DNA from 3 places in the Streptomyces sp. NPDC048182 genome. Region 3 is predicted to be linked to each of the others. Evidence: riboswitches for the same ligand, from Rfam matches in the RefSeq annotation. Region 3 holds a riboswitch; each other region holds the start of a gene.

The links. Region 3 has a riboswitch for thiamine pyrophosphate ahead of thiC (phosphomethylpyrimidine synthase ThiC). Riboswitches for the same ligand answer to the same signal wherever they lie in the genome.
Region 1: it holds a riboswitch for thiamine pyrophosphate, as region 3 does, so the genes downstream of both, thiO (glycine oxidase ThiO) here and thiC (phosphomethylpyrimidine synthase ThiC) in region 3, are expected to answer to the same signal.
Region 2: it holds a riboswitch for thiamine pyrophosphate, as region 3 does, so the genes downstream of both, ACGFZL_RS19040 (thiamine ABC transporter substrate binding subunit) here and thiC (phosphomethylpyrimidine synthase ThiC) in region 3, are expected to answer to the same signal.

Annotation. Positions count from the first base shown of each region.
Region 1 is NZ_JBIDAQ010000011.1:176,341-178,534, reverse strand. Features, by position in the region: gene thiO (glycine oxidase ThiO) at 1-1,168, opposite strand, end outside; TPP riboswitch at 1,165-1,278, opposite strand; gene ACGFZL_RS22065 (hypothetical protein) at 1,330-1,677, shown strand; gene ACGFZL_RS22060 (NAD(P)/FAD-dependent oxidoreductase) at 1,711-2,194, shown strand, end outside.
Region 2 is NZ_JBIDAQ010000009.1:76,654-78,847, forward strand. Features, by position in the region: gene ACGFZL_RS19040 (thiamine ABC transporter substrate binding subunit) at 1-806, opposite strand, end outside; TPP riboswitch at 882-989, opposite strand; gene rlmN (23S rRNA (adenine(2503)-C(2))-methyltransferase RlmN) at 1,023-2,129, opposite strand.
Region 3 is NZ_JBIDAQ010000002.1:454,155-456,348, forward strand. Features, by position in the region: gene ACGFZL_RS05160 (YibE/F family protein) at 1-713, opposite strand, end outside; TPP riboswitch at 785-941, shown strand; gene thiC (phosphomethylpyrimidine synthase ThiC) at 934-2,194, shown strand, end outside.

The sequences.
Region 1 (2,194 bases), on a different contig from region 3:
GCCGGGGGGTGAAGGGGCGGGCTTCCGAGGGCAGCTCCCCGGTGGTCAGGGCGTGCGCCAGCACGTCTCCGGTGACCGGGGTGAGCAGGACGCCGTTGCGGTAGTGGCCGGTGGCCAGGAGCAGCCCGTCCAGGCCGGTCGGGCCGAGCAGCGGGGCGTTGTCCGGGGAGCCGGGGCGCAGGCCCGCGCGGGTCTCCGTCAGGGCCAGCTCGGTGATGCCGGGGACCAGCTCGTGGGCGTCGCGCAGCAGGGCGTAGACGCCGCCCGCGGTCACCGTGGTGTCCCAGCCCTGCTCCTCGCTGGTGGCGCCGACGACCAGTTCGCCGTTCTCGCGCGGCACCAGGTAGAGCGGGTTGCCGCGCACCACCGCCCGCACGGTGCGGCCCAGCAGCGGTGCGCCCTCCCGCATCGTGAGCCGCAGCACCTCGCCCTTGACCGGCCGCACCGGCGGCACCAGCCCTTCGGGCACGCCGTCGAGGCGCCCGCTCAGGCTGCCGCCGGCCAGCACCACCTGCCCGGCCGGCAGCTCGGTGCCGTCGGCGGTGACCACGCCGGTGGCCCGGTCCGCGGCGACGGTCAGCCGCGCGGCCCAGGTCCGGTGGAAGGCGACGCCGGCCCGCTCGCAGGCGGTGACCAGCGCGGCGGCCAGGCGGCGGGGGTCGACCTGGTGGTCGTCGTCCACCCGCAGGCCCCCGCGCACGCCCGGCGCGAGCATCGGCTCCAGGCGACGGCACTCGCGCCCCGACAGCCACTCCGAGGTCAGCCCCGAGCGCTCCTGGAAGGCGTGCAGCTCGCGCAGGTGCGCGCGGTCGTCGGCGTCCAGGGCGACGGCGAGCGTGCCGCAGCGGCGGTAGCCGAGGTCCAGGCCGGTCGCGTCGGCCAGCTCGGCGGCGAACTCCGGGTAGCGGCGCGCGGAGGCGAGGTTCAGCGCGAGCAGCGTCTCCTCGCCGTAGTGCAGCTCCGTGACGGCGGCGAGCATCCCGGCCGCCACCTGCGCGGCCCCGCCGCCCGGCTCGGGGTCCACCACGGCGGTGGCCAGGCCCCGCTGCGCGGCCCGCCAGGCGGTGACCAGGCCGATGATCCCGCCGCCCACCACGAGGACGTCGGCGGCCCCGGACGGGGATCCGCCAGGTGCTGACGGCGTTCCTGCAGGTGCTGAAGACGCCATGGCGTCAAGACCCTCCCTTCGCCGGCATGACCCGGATCAGGTTCGGACGGTCGGAGGCCGCGCCAGCCTCCCTCTCAGCCCGCTGCGTCCGGGCTCCCGCGTGTGCTCTACCTTGGCCACCCTAGCTCTCCGCCCCGCCGCCCAGTAAGGGAGCCTCCCGCATGGCCCGTTCGCTCGACGGACTCGTCCTCGCCCCGGTCGCCGACCAGACGCCCGGCCAGGTGGGCACCCGCACCCGGTTCGCGTACCACGAGGAGGACGGCGCGATCTGGGCGGAGTACGCGGGCGGGGACGTCGTGCGCGGGCACCTGGTGGGCACCCGGGACGGCGACCGGCTGGACTTCCGGTACGTGCAGCTCAAGACCGACGGCAGCACGTCATCGGGCCACTGCGCGTCCACCGTGACCGAGCTGCCGGACGGGCGGGTGCGGCTGGCGGAGACCTGGGAATGGGAGTCGCAGCCGGGCAGCGGGACGAGCGTCGTGGAGGAGATCGCTCCGGGGCACTGACCGGCGGGCGTCCGGATGACTAAGGTGATCAAGGTGAGCGAGCTGACGCGGGAGACGGCACAGGCACCGGGCGTGGTCGTGGTGGGCGCGGGCATGGCCGGCGTCCAGACCGCCGTCGCCCTGCGCGAGCAGGGGTTCACCGGCGCCGTGACCCTGATCGGTGCCGAGCCCCACCAGCCCTACGACCGCCCCCCGCTGTCCAAGGCCGTCCTGCTCGGCACCGCCGAGGGCTCCGCCTTCGACGTCGACTTCGAGGCGCTCGGCATCACCCTGCGCCTCGGCTGCGAGGCCCTCGGCGTCCGGCCCGGCGCGCACACCCTGGACACCTCCGCGGGACCCGTCCCGTACGACGCCCTGGTGCTGGCCACCGGCGCCGAACCGATTCGCCTCCCCGGCACCGAGGGTGTGCCGGGCGTGCACCTGCTGCGCACCCTGGACGACGCCGAGCGGCTGCGGCCCGTGCTGGCCCGGCAGCACGACATCGTGGTCGTCGGGGCCGGCTGGATCGGCGCCGAGT
Region 2 (2,194 bases), on a different contig from region 3:
CCGGCGGCGACGCCGGTGGGCGCGGTGGTGGGCTGCGGGTCGGCGTAGATCACCTCGGCGGGCGGCGAGGAGGCATAGGAGACGACCAGGGGCCGGTCGCCGCCGGCCTTCTTGCCGCCGGAGGAGCCCGAGAACTCCTCGTTGTACGCCTGCTCCCAGCTGTCGACGACCTTCACGCCGTTGCCCTTGAGCTTCTTCCAATAGTCCGACCAGCCCTGGTCGCCGTACTTCGCGGCGGAGCCGAGCAGGAAGCCGAGACCGGGCGAGGAGGTGCCGGCGTTCTCGGTGACCAGCAGGTTCTTGTACGCCGGCTCGGCGAGGTCGTCGAAGGAGGCGGGCGGGGTCAGCTTGTGCTCGCTGAAGTACGCCTTGTCGTAGTTGACGCAGATGTCGCCGGTGTCGATCGGGGTGACCCGGTGCTTGTCCTGGTCGGCACGGTAGGCGGGGGCGATCCGGTCGGCGTCCTTGGGCTGGTACGACTGGAACAGCCCGTTGCCGAGGGCCCGGGAGAGCAGGGTGTTGTCGACGCCGAAGAAGACGTCGCCCTGGGGGTTGTCCTTGGTCAGGATCGCCTTGTTGACGGCCTGGCCGGCGTCGCCGTCCTCCAGCACCCGGACCTTGTAGCCGCTGCTCTTCTCGAAGGCGGCGAGGACGCCCTTGGAGACGGCCCACGAGTCGTGGCTGACCAGGGTGACGGTCTTGGAGCCGCCGTCGGACGCGTCGCCGGAGGACGACCCGCAGCCGGCGAGGGCACCGGCCATGCCGAGGCCGAGGCCCAGAGCGGTGGCCTTCTTGATGATGCTCACTGATTCCTCCTGGGTGACCAGGAGAAGACGCGGCCCCGCCCGGGACCCCTGGGGGACCCGGGCAGGGCGCAACAGCTCGAGTGGTGACCGATCTCCCTACCCAGAATGACCTGGGCCAGGTTCGGAGGGTCTGCGGGCCGGTTGCCGCACTCTCAGCGCTGTGGCGCTCCCCTGTCGGAATATGAAGATGTGATGTGGCTGGATACAGCGGTCAGACTACCTCTCGCCGGCGGCGAGCTGCCCGCACGCCCCGTCGATCTCCTGACCACGGGTGTCCCGGACCGTCACCGGCACCCCGTGCGCGGCGATGGCCGCCACGAACGCCTTCTCGTCCTCGGGCCGCGAGGCGGTCCACTTCGAGCCGGGCGTCGGGTTGAGCGGGATCAGGTTGACGTGCACCGGCTTGCCCTTGAGCAGCCGCCCGAGCCGGTCACCGCGCCACGCCTGGTCGTTGATGTCCCGGATCAGCGCGTACTCGATGGACAGCCGCCGCCCCGACTTCGCGGCGTACTCCCACCCGGCGTCCAGCACCTCGCGGACCTTCCACCGGGTGTTGACCGGTACGAGGGTGTCGCGCAGCTCGTCGTCGGGGGCGTGCAGCGAGATGGCCAGCCGGCACTTGAACCCTTCGTCGGCGAACCGGTGGATGGCGGGCACGAGCCCGACCGTCGAGACGGTGATCCCGCGCTGCGAGAGCCCCAGCCCGTCCGGCTCGGGATCGGTGAGCCGCCGAATGGACCCGACCACCCGGTTGTAGTTGGCGAGCGGCTCGCCCATCCCCATGAACACGATGTTGCTGAGCCGCGCGGGCCCGCCGGGCACCTCGCCGTCCCGCAGCGCCCGCATGCCGTCCACGATCTGGTGCACGATCTCGGCGGTGGACAGGTTCCGGTCGAGACCGGCCTGCCCGGTCGCGCAGAACGGGCAGTTCATCCCGCACCCGGCCTGGGAGCTGATGCACATGGTCACCCGGTCCGGGTAGCGCATCAGCACCGACTCGACCAGCGTCCCGTCGAACAGCTTCCACAGCGTCTTGCGGGTGGTCCCCTGGTCGGTCGACAGATGCCGCACGACGCTCATCAGGTCGGGAAGCAACGCCTCCCGCAGCCCCGCCCGCGCCCCGGCGGGGATGTCGGTCCACTGCTCGGGGTCGTGCGCGTACCGCGCGAAGTAGTGCGTGGACAGCTGCTTCGCCCGAAACGGCTTCTCACCGATGGCGGCAACGGCCTCCTTGCGCTCAGCAGGCGTGAGGTCGGCAAGGTGCCGCGGCGGCTTCTTGGCTCCGCGGGGGGCGACGAATGTGAGTTCTCCGGGCTTAGGCATGGCTGTACCAGTGTCGCAGATCCACGGGACACCCCTCGGCGAGGTGGAACCCATCCGTTTGCCGG
Region 3 (2,194 bases):
AGGCCGCGCAGCCGGCCGACCACCACCACGGCGAGCGCGAAGATGCCGGCCAGCAGCGCGAGCGGGAGCTTGCGGTCGATGTCCGTCACCGAGTACTGCAGGTCCCTGGGCGCGGAGGGCTCGTAGGCCACCACCACCTTCTGGCCCTCGTGCAGCTGCCGCGTCTGGTCCGGCTGGACGATCTCCGTGAACGTGCGGCCCCGGTCCTTACCGGTGTCCACGCGGATCGTCGCCTTCTTGCACGCGCCGTTCGCCTGCTGCACGGCGGAGGAGCCCTCCGCGGTGGAGGTGTCGCCGGTCGGGGTGTCCGCCGAGGCGTTGACGGACGCACAGCTCACCTCGGCCACGTTCGCCACGGTGGCCTGCTGCGTCTGCCGGTCGAAGCCGACGCCGGTGCGCTCGTGGGACGGTGCGCCGCCCGGCCAGAGCACCGCGAGGCCGACCACCACGGCGGCGGTGAACGGGATCAGGATCGCGGCGATGACCTTGCGCAGATGCCGGGAGACGGGCGCCGCCGGGCCGTGGCTGTGGGCATGCGAGTGGCCGTGTCCACCGCCATGCCCGCCGCCATGTCCACCGCCGTGTCCACCGCCGTGTCCGCCGCCGTGGCCATGGCCACCGCCTTGGTCGTGGCCGTGCCCGTCGCCGGCGTCCGGCGCCGGTGTGGGGCGGGGATCGCGCGGCGAGTACGGAGGGCGCTGCGGTGTGGTCACCGACCGATCATCGCAAGAACGAGGGGGGCCCTCTGTTCACCGCGCCCGAATTGACGCTAGCGTGGGGGCACCTTTGTACACGCGGGAGCTCGGAGCACCGGGCTGAGAGGGCGCTGACCTCCGTCCCAGCGATGTTTCACGTGGAACATCGACAGACGGACATGGCTGCGTCGACCGCCGAACCTGTTACCGGGTAATGCCGGCGTAGGGAGTAGGTCTCATGACCATCAAGGACGCACGCACGCCTGCCTCCACGCAGAACACGCAGGACGCGCAGGACGCGCCGAACACGCACGAGGCGCCCAACGCGGAGGCCGGGAAGTCCATCGGCTGGCACAAGGGGTATGTCGAGGGCTCGCGCCCCGACCTGCGAGTGCCGGTCCGTCAGGTGCATCTCACCAACGGCAAGGCGGTCACCCTCTACGACACCTCCGGGCCGTACACCGATCCGCTCGTCGACACCGACGTCCGCAGGGGCCTGGCGCCGCTGCGGGAGAACTGGGTCATCGGCCGCGGTGACACCGAGGAGTACTCCGGCCGCCCCGTCCGCCCCGAGGACGACGGCATCAAGCACACCTCGCCGCGCGGTGGCCTGCGCAACCTCGACGCCGTCTTCCCCGGGCGGCCCCGGCAGCCGCGCCGGGGCCGGGGCGGCCAGGCGGTGACGCAGCTCGCGTACGCCCGCCGGGGCGAGATCACCCCGGAGATGGAGTACGTGGCCATCCGGGAGAACGTCGCCCCGGAGGTCGTCCGGGACGAGATCGCCGCCGGCCGGGCCGTGCTGCCCGCCAACGTCAACCACCCGGAGATCGAGCCGATGATCATCGGCAAGCGGTTCCTGGTGAAGGTCAACGCCAACATCGGAAACTCGGCGGTGACCTCCTCCATCGAGGAGGAGGTGGAGAAGATGACCTGGGCGACCCGCTGGGGCGCCGACACGGTCATGGACCTCTCCACCGGCCGCAACATCCACACCACCCGCGAGTGGGTGCTGCGCAACTCCCCCGTGCCCATCGGCACCGTGCCGCTGTACCAGGCCCTGGAGAAGGTCGACGGCCGGGCCGAGGAGCTGACCTGGGAGATCTACAAGGACACGGTCATCGAACAGGCCGAGCAGGGCGTGGACTACATGACCGTGCACGCGGGGGTGCGGCTGGCCTACGTGCCGCTCACCGCGAACCGCAAGACCGGCATCGTCTCGCGCGGCGGCTCGATCATGGCGGCGTGGTGCCTGGCGCACCACAAGGAGTCCTTCCTCTACGAGAACTTCGAGGGGCTCTGCGAGATCCTCGCCGCCTACGACGTCACGTACTCCCTCGGTGACGGCCTGCGGCCCGGATCGATCGCCGACGCCAACGACCAGGCGCAGTTCGCCGAGCTGCGCACGCTCGGGGAGCTGAACACGGTCGCCAAGCGCCACCACGTGCAGACCATGATCGAAGGGCCGGGCCACGTCCCGATGCACAAGATCAAGGAGAACA